4 regions of the Robertmurraya beringensis genome follow, and region 2 is predicted to be linked to each of the others. Evidence: riboswitches for the same ligand, from Rfam matches in the RefSeq annotation. Region 2 holds a riboswitch; each other region holds the start of a gene.

What was found. A riboswitch is a leader RNA that binds a small molecule or an ion and turns the genes downstream of it on or off. The one in region 2 is predicted to bind cobalamin.
Region 1: another riboswitch for cobalamin. It lies ahead of ACFFHF_RS08540 (anaerobic ribonucleoside triphosphate reductase); the one in region 2 lies ahead of ACFFHF_RS01975 (ABC transporter substrate-binding protein).
Region 3: another riboswitch for cobalamin. It lies ahead of ACFFHF_RS20545 (ribonucleoside-diphosphate reductase subunit alpha); the one in region 2 lies ahead of ACFFHF_RS01975 (ABC transporter substrate-binding protein).
Region 4: another riboswitch for cobalamin. It lies ahead of cobT (nicotinate-nucleotide--dimethylbenzimidazole phosphoribosyltransferase); the one in region 2 lies ahead of ACFFHF_RS01975 (ABC transporter substrate-binding protein).

Annotation. Positions count from the first base shown of each region.
Region 1 is NZ_JBHLUU010000025.1:33,060-35,236, reverse strand. Features, by position in the region: gene ACFFHF_RS08545 (DoxX family protein) at 1-111, shown strand, start outside; cobalamin riboswitch at 438-616, shown strand; gene ACFFHF_RS08540 (anaerobic ribonucleoside triphosphate reductase) at 855-2,177, shown strand, end outside.
Region 2 is NZ_JBHLUU010000010.1:50,827-53,003, reverse strand. Features, by position in the region: gene ACFFHF_RS01980 (FecCD family ABC transporter permease) at 1-83, opposite strand, end outside; gene ACFFHF_RS01975 (ABC transporter substrate-binding protein) at 46-1,017, opposite strand; cobalamin riboswitch at 1,161-1,347, opposite strand; gene ACFFHF_RS01970 (glycerol-3-phosphate acyltransferase) at 1,593-2,150, shown strand; gene ACFFHF_RS01965 (aminotransferase class V-fold PLP-dependent enzyme) at 2,162-2,177, shown strand, end outside.
Region 3 is NZ_JBHLUU010000123.1:28,891-31,067, forward strand. Features, by position in the region: gene ACFFHF_RS20540 (DHA2 family efflux MFS transporter permease subunit) at 1-3, shown strand, start outside; cobalamin riboswitch at 538-735, shown strand; gene ACFFHF_RS20545 (ribonucleoside-diphosphate reductase subunit alpha) at 875-2,177, shown strand, end outside.
Region 4 is NZ_JBHLUU010000079.1:1,668-3,844, forward strand. Features, by position in the region: gene ACFFHF_RS12210 (cation:proton antiporter domain-containing protein) at 525-743, opposite strand; cobalamin riboswitch at 939-1,106, shown strand; gene cobT (nicotinate-nucleotide--dimethylbenzimidazole phosphoribosyltransferase) at 1,194-2,177, shown strand, end outside.

The DNA.
Region 1 (2,177 bases), on a different contig from region 2:
GCATTTTTAGTAATGGCCGTATCTCTTGCTCTAACAGGTTCTAATGCTTTTGCACTGGATCAACTTATTTTTAAAGGACAAAAGACGAAAAGTGCAACATCCCTAAATTAAATGATGTAAAAAATATCAGAGCATTACCTCAAATCAGGGGTAATGCTTTATTTTTTTGGCTAACAAAGTAAGGATGGTACTAGAGATATCTTTCGGTTACATTTCATGTATCGGATTCATTCCAACAATATCCGGGGTCATGGTTAAATGGTGAAGCAAATCGTTTATTTGATCTCTATGTGTATGCAACTCTTTTAACATATCATCAATAACCTTTGAGGGTACATGAATAAGAAGTCTAAATTTTACATTTTCGTGAACTTCCTATTTATAGATTTACTTTCCATTTCAAGGGTGGTACACTTGATTCTATTGAAAACAATATATGGTGTTCGTTTTATACAGGTACTACTATATGTAGTTTAATAGGGAAATTCGGTGTAATTCCGATGCTGTCCCCGCAACTGTGAAGCTGACGATGATTCAATGCCACTATGCAACTGCATGGGAAGGGAATCGGAGAATGAAGCAAAGCCAGGAGACCTGCCTATATAAAACAGATGAATCATTTCTTCGGGGATTGAGGAATGGAGACGTATCCATTTTTTTATTTCTGAACGTTTCCATTTTAGGCTATCTCTTTCAATGAGATAGCTTTTTTATTTGACGACAAAAAGAGGGGTTTTATGAAACTTTATGCTAAAACAATCTGACCTACTGGAGAATCTTCCTATTAAAAAGGTAATCAACCGCCATTCTTTTCTTACACATACTTTTTACGAAAGAACGTGATGATTTTGCAAATGATGAATACCTTACAAGAAGTAATCAAACGAGATAAATGTATTGTTCCGTTTTGCCCTGAAAAAATCATACAGGCTGTTGAAAAGGCTGAAAAAGCTACAGAACCAGGAATGACAACAAACCTAGCTCAAAAGGTATTGGATGCTTTACATACACAAATTCAACAAAGGCAAATTTCAGTAGATGAAATTCAAGACATTGTTGAAATGGAACTAGTGAAGAATGAAAGATTGGACGTAGCAACTGCCTATATTTTATACCATGAAGAAAGAACGAAAGCTAGAAATGGAAAATCATTTGAAACGATTGCATCAATTATTAGAGCGGAATCAAACGATATTACGAAGGAAAATGCCAATATGAGTGCGGAGACACCTTCGGGTATGATGATGAAGTTTGCAAGTGAAACAACAAAAGCTTATACGACAGCCGAATTGCTGAAACCGGAACATCATTTCTTGCATCGAACGGGAGCGATCCATATCCATGATCTGGATTATTATCCAACTCGAAGCTTAACTTGCTTACAACATCCGCTTGATCAACTGCTCAAGAATGGAATGGAGGTGAATCATGCTGCACTACGTCGTCCCAAGGGGATTCATGGGGCGGCAATAATGGCGTGTATTTCTCTCGAGACTGCTCAAAATGAAATGCACGGAGGACAAGCCATCCCAGCATTTGATTTCTATATGGCTCCATTTGTTAAAGTAACTTATGAAAAAGAATTAAAGAAGGCTTGTGAATTTACGGGAAGTGATTTTGACAAATTAAAGGCTGTACCTATTTCTGCTTATAAGGAAAATGATTTGGACGGTTTGACCGGAGCGGAAAGAGTCATTCAATATGCGTTAAATCGTACGATAAATACGGTGTATCAGGCGATGGAAGGGTTTATACATAACATGAACAGCATTCATTCGCGCGGCGGGAATCAAGTCGTTTTCTCTTCTATTAATTATGGGACAGATACCTCTCCAGAGGGACGATGTGTGATGGAGCAGCTACTCCTTTCAACAGAACGTGGTGTTGGTTATGGGCAAACAGCTATTTTTCCCATTCAAATTTTTAAAGTGAAAGACGGTGTCAATTTGAAAGAGGGCGATTCTAATTATGATTTATTCCGATTAGCCTGTCGCGTAACGGCAAAACGTTTCTTTCCAAACTTTATCAATTTAGATGCGTCTTTTAATCAGCATGAAAAATGGAGTGCCGGAGATCCAACACGTTATCTGTATGAAACAGCTACCATGGGTTGTCGTACTCGTGTATTTGAAAATATTCATGGAGAAAAAACTTCCGTTGGTCGGGGTAATGCTTCC
Region 2 (2,177 bases):
GCCAACAGGAGAAACGAGGCTCCCATGGTGTAGGCTGCTAGTCGATTAGTTATTAAATACTTCCGGATATACGGCTTTTGCAAGTTCCTCTACCCCTTCAACGACCCTTGGACCTGGTCTGTTAACAAGATCTGGATTAACATCAACCACCTGCTTATTTTTGATCGCACTTACATCCGCCCAACCTTCTCTTGCCATTAGCTGACCTACAGGGTCTTCAATGTAATTATAAGTAGCAATAATGACATCGGGATTACGTTCAAGGATAGATTCTTGGTCAATGCTTGGCCAGCCCTCAAGATCTCCCGTAGCATTTTCTGCATTTATGGTTTGTAGCATGACATCCATGAATGTGTTTTTACCAACTGAATAGATATCTGGAGCTGGAGATATTTCAATATATACCTTTTTCTTTTCTGTCACTGTAGCTGCTTTTTCTTTAATTTCTTCAATTTTAGCTTTCATGTCAGCAGTTAACGCTTCTGCTTCTTCTGTTGTTCCTGTCAGTTGACCGATTATACCAATTGTATCGTAGACATCTACAAAATTAACGGCATCATTTACGATGAACACCTTGATACCTGCATCCCTCATTTGCTGAAAACCAGCTTCAGAAGAGGCTGCTGAAGATTCGTGTGCTAACACTAAATCTGGATTAAGTGCAATAACTTTTTCAATATCTACATTGAAATCTCCTACTTTTTCAACCTCTGCTGTTTCTTCTGGGTACGTATCATTTGTTGTTAACCCGACAACTTTATCTCCTAATCCCAATTCGTAAATAATTTCCGTGTTACTAGGAATTAGAGAAATGATTGATGCTGGTTCTTCCTCTATTACAACTTCATTATCTAATGCATCTTTGATCGTAACTGGAAAGGCCGCTTTTTCCGTTTGTTCCGTTTGGCCTTCTGTGTTTTGGTTTTCTTCTGTGTTTTCCGTTGTGCTCCCACAACCAGCAAGAATCCCTAGTGATAGTACGAGTAATGCAAATAGTGCGTAAAACTTTTGGCGCATGTTCTTTCCCCCTGTATAATGTAAAAAATAAAAAACATCTTCCTACAAAGGCAGGAAGATGTTGGTATGATAGACGTTTTACACTGATTAGAAATAAAATAATAGGTAAGGGTCTGCCACACCACTCCTATCCTCGTAGGAAATTCGGTGTATAGCAATAGGCGAGTTTCCTGGCTTATGGTCATTGCTTGCTACACCTTCCCATACATATAATGTACAGTGGTATACTTGCAGCTTGCTCCCATTTACAGTGGCGGGACCGCGTTGGAATTTCACCAACTTCCTTTTTAAGTCTTCAATAATGAAGACACCTACTACTAGTCGAATTATGAAATTTTCTGCTACGTCTGATTATACACCAACCAAACCCCAAAAACGCAACCCTTTTTAACAAAAAGGTGTCAGACACCCTTCGTGGACAAAAATGGCCAAAATGTCCACGGAGGGTGTCTGACACCACTCGTGGACACTTTTTGCGGCTTTGTCCTTCTGGGGCGGACAGTAACTTCTTATTGTGAAGAGGTTTTCCTTAGCATAATATGGAATATATACAACATAGCGCGGAGGTCATGTCTATGGTAGTAGTGGTTTATTTCTTCTTATCCTACTTCATTGGATGCATCATGTTTGGATACATTATTGGAAGACTGTTTGGGAAGATGGATATTCGGAAGGTCGGCAGTGGAAACGTGGGTGCTCGTAATATCGGGCGAAGTTTAAATAAGACGGCCTTTCTCGCTACCTTTTTAGGAGATGCGTCTAAAGGAGCAGCAGCTATCTTTCTTGGCAGAATGTTAGGCTTTTCAGAGGAGATTCAATTAGCGGGGTTTCTATTTGTCCTTGTAGGACATATTTGGCCCATCACCCTTTCCTTTCAGGGCGGAAAAGGAATCTCTAGCTTTCTCGGAGGAATCATTGCTTTTGAACCGACCGTAATCGTGGTCATACTCGTTAGCTTCGCCATCACCTATCCCTTTTTTCGCAGCTTTACGATTTCTGGTCTGCTAAGCCTATGCATTCTTCCAATCTATTTCTTTATTGAGTCTTATACATACACCGGCGTCGGCATAATTGCACTCACCATAATTACGATTCTTTTTGCTCATCGAACAAATATAAAAGAAAAAGACTAGGGGGAAACCAAATGGGCTTGCTTTTTA
Region 3 (2,177 bases), on a different contig from region 2:
TAAATATAAAAAAGAAGAACTCCTTGAAAATGAAAAGGAGTTCTTCTTTTTTAGTTGTGCTTTTGATTGGGATACCTTCACCGTCTGTTTTGAAGTACGGTGTTCATGAAGATATTGAAATTTGTCTTATCCTTAATCAAGTAACCAGCAAAAGTAAAATAACCGGAGATTTTTACGTTAAATGTAGAACGGAGTTCGTTTTGGGGTAAATAAGTGGAGGTTTTCCGCTTATCCAAAGAAAAAACCCCTATTTTCAATTTTTCTGAGACAATAGGCGGAATCTCTCCGTCTATTTAGGTCTTTTTTAGAAAAAATTACTAATTAAGCGGAATACCTCCGTCTATTTATCAGATCGGTTGCTTAACCTGATCCACAGCCGATAGTGAGTAGCTACAGACCCCATGTCCTCCCGAAGTCAACAACAATATTTTACCAAAACAAACATTTTCTACTTGCTAATCTACTAAACTACCTTTAGTATTAAATTTGTATTATCTAGATATGGGTATATAAAATTAAATTCCAACTATATATAGTGTTGTTGCCTTAAGATAAGATGCCGCACGGCTTAATAGGGAATCTGGTGAAAGACCAGAACTGCCCCCGCACCTGTAAATGCTGACAAAATGAACAAACCACTGTGTAGTTTGCTTACGAGAAGTAGTTGCCTAAATGGGAAGGGTTCAAAGTAGAGTGAAGCATAAGTCAGGAGACCTATCTTACTTAAGATGTTTCAACTTCTTCGGGGACTTGGGAAGATGAGACGATGGCGACAGAAGACAAAATCGTGTTTGCCTGTTTGTCTTTTGCTGAAATCGTTTCATCCGCTCAAGGACCCACCTTAGCGGATTTTTTATTTTCAGGAGGGACGAGCATGACAGTAGTAGATGTACATGAAGATTATAAGTCGGTGTTAAGAGCGATTGAAGAGTGTTCTTCAACTTATCAGTTAGACGCGACAGAGATAACAAAAATGATCAATGAATTAGAGGCAGCAAAAAAAGAAGTGAGCCAACAAGCTTTATTTTATTCTTTAAATAAAATCGCGATGGACCAGCCGGATTGGACTTTTGTTGCCGCACGAATCTATTTAACGGAACTATACAAACAAGCTTCACAAAACCGAAACTACGATTCCACATATACATATGGGGACTTTTACGATTTGCTAGCAACGTTAACGGAGAAAGGAATTTACTCTCCAAAACTGCTGCAAATGTATACAGAGGAAGAAATTAAACAATTAGCAGCGGGAATCAATCCGGAACGAGATCAGCTTTTCAACTATATTGGTCTGTTCCTCTTTGCCGATCGTTACCTTGCAAGAGATCATGATCGAAAGGTATATGAATTGCCGCAAGAGAGATTCATGGTGATTGCCATGACTATCATGATGAACGAATCGAAAGGCCAGAGACTAGAGTTAGTAAAAGAAGCTTATTGGGCATTAAGCCATTTATATATGACTGTCGCAACACCAACCTTATCCAATGCAGGGAAGAACTTTGGTCAGCTGTCCTCTTGTTTTATTGACACAGTGGATGACTCGCTTGACGGGATTTATTTGAACAATTGGGATATCGCTCGCTTAAGTAAAGAAGGCGGTGGAATCGGAATTTATTACGGAAAGGTTCGTGCGTTAGGTTCCGATATCAAAGGGTTCAAAGGGATGTCCTCTGGTGTTGTACCTTGGATTCGATTGATTAATGATACGGCTGTAAGTGTCGATCAATTGGGGCAAAGACAAGGAGCAGTCGCCATTTATTTAGATATATTCCATAAAGACGTGATGAATGGCTTCCTTGAGCTAAAAACCAATAACGGAGATGAACGAAGAAAGGCTCACGATATTTTCACTGGAGTCACCATTCCAGATTTATTTATGGAAAAACTTTTAGAAAAAGATGAAAATGGCAGAAGCATCGGGGAATGGCATACATTCTGTCCACACCAAGTAAAGCAGCTGATGGGCTGGAAGGACGAAAATGGAACACCTCTTGGACTTGAAGACTTTTATGATGAAAATGATAGAAAGTATTTTACGGAAAAATACGAAGAAGCGGTGAATCAGCCTCTTTTACCAAGAAAAACCTACCGTGCAATGGATATTATGGCCCGAATCATGGTCGCACAGTTAGAAACAGGTACACCATACATGTTCTATCGAGATGAGGTCA
Region 4 (2,177 bases), on a different contig from region 2:
ACTAATACAAAGGCATCCTTAAGTGATTTCGTTATAAAACCTCTAATAAATTCCTTCAGTTAACATCCACTCCTATTTTGACATATCCCTAAATTCCTCTTTAAGCACCTATTTTTGCCGATTTTGATTCACTTTTGTGTAACGCTGTAAAAATATCCGATTTGTTTACTCAGCTACTAGTCCAGTAACATCTCGATCGTACATATATTTATAGAACATGATTATATTTAGGTTAGGAAAGTGAAATAGTTGACACTAAAAGGACCACACATATCTAAATATGTGTGGTCCAATTTTATTACCTTCTTCAACTAAAGGACTATAGTATAAGTGCATATCTTCACAAACTTAGCTTTATTACAGGAATGCCCTCCTTTTTAATTCAGTTGCCAGTGACAACTATTAAGTGACCTGAACAAATATATTCCTTTTTTATTCCCCTTGTATTAAATACTTTAACATTGGAGGTTTGGAGGTGCAACTAAAGTCGTAAATATTATTACAATAATAATTGAAGTGAAGTATTATGGTTGTAACAGAGCTTCTTGTAGTCCAGTTGCTGCAATAATTATAGCAACTTCTCCTCTTGATACCATCCCAGCCCCTATAATAAACGATGTGGGTGAAGAAAAGCCTGTGAACTTCGCTCCTAATGCACCACCTAACAATTTCGTGAGGACCGCGTTTTTAATAAAATAAGGTTTTTTAATTGAATAATCAATTTCATAATTCACTACGAACATTAACAAATTTATTATCTGTCATTCAATTTCCGCTACAATCTTATTAAAGGCAAAGTGCTACCATGTAACCACTTTGTGTACCTCCAATCTTCTCCACAAGTTCTAGGAAAAATAACTATATTTTTTTGCGATAAAAATACGATTCATGAAAAGATTGTCATTTTAACTATTCTATGGTTTACTAATACGTAGTTTTATAGAATGTCTTCATTAGGTGCCTAAGTATAGGAGAATAGGGAAGTTTAAAACAACGCGGAGCCCGCCACTGTAGTCGAGGAGCTGCTGCAATGCCACTGGGAAACTGGGAAGGCGCAGCATGTGATGAATCGGAGTCAGGAGACCTGCCTAAGAGAAGTTCTACAATGTGGTTATGGCAAGACCTCAGCTTATTTAAGCTGGGTTTTTTTTGTATGGTCGGGAATTACCATTAAAGGAGGAAGTAAGTTAATTATGAAAAAATTAAAGGAAACAATTAGTTTAATTGATGGTTTGAACACAAAAGCTCAGGAACAAATGGAACAACATTTAAACTCACTAACTAAACCATTCGGAAGTTTAGGCTTGTTAGAATCACTAGCGATTAAAATAGCAGGTATAACTGGAAATGCACAACCTAATATTGACCCAGCAATGGTAGTGTTAATGGCGTCAGACCATGGTGTAACTGTAGAAGGAGTTTCAGCTTATCCATCAGAAGTTACTCAGCAAATGGTTAGAAATTTTATTACAGGTGGAGCAGCGATCAATGTTTTATCCCGAGCTTCAAATGCCTCAGTTCAGGTTGTTGATATAGGGATTAATGGAGAGTTGCAACTTCCAGGTTTAATCAACAGAAAAATACGCTTTGGAACAAATAACATGGTGCAAGGACCAGCTATGGAAAGGACAGAAGCAGTTTCGGCGATAGAAGTAGGAATTGAGGTAGCACAGTCAGCTATACAGAAAGGTGCGAGACTTTTAGCACTTGGAGAAATGGGAATCGGAAATACCACAGCAAGTAGTGCGATGGTCGCCGTACTCGGGCAGTTATCTGTTGATCAAGTCGTTGGGTTTGGAACAGGAATAAATACAGATGAAAAAGTAAAAAAAGCCAACGTTATTAAAAGATCAATTGAAATAAATCAACCCAATCCAGCTGATCCGATTGACGTTTTGGCAAAAGTCGGGGGATTAGAAATAGCAGGACTTGCTGGGATTGTGTTGGGTGCTGCAGCAGCACGAGTCCCTGTTTTAATAGATGGCTTCATCACAGCTGTGGCTGCGTTGACAGCGGTTCGTATGACTCCCGCATGTGTGCATTATCTTATTGCATCACATCAATCAGTGGAACCGGGTCATATCTTTGTAAATAAACTTTTAGGATTACAGCCACTTGTTAATCTAAACCTTCGTGTTGGAGAAGGAAGTGGGACGGCAATTGCACTTCCCATTGTG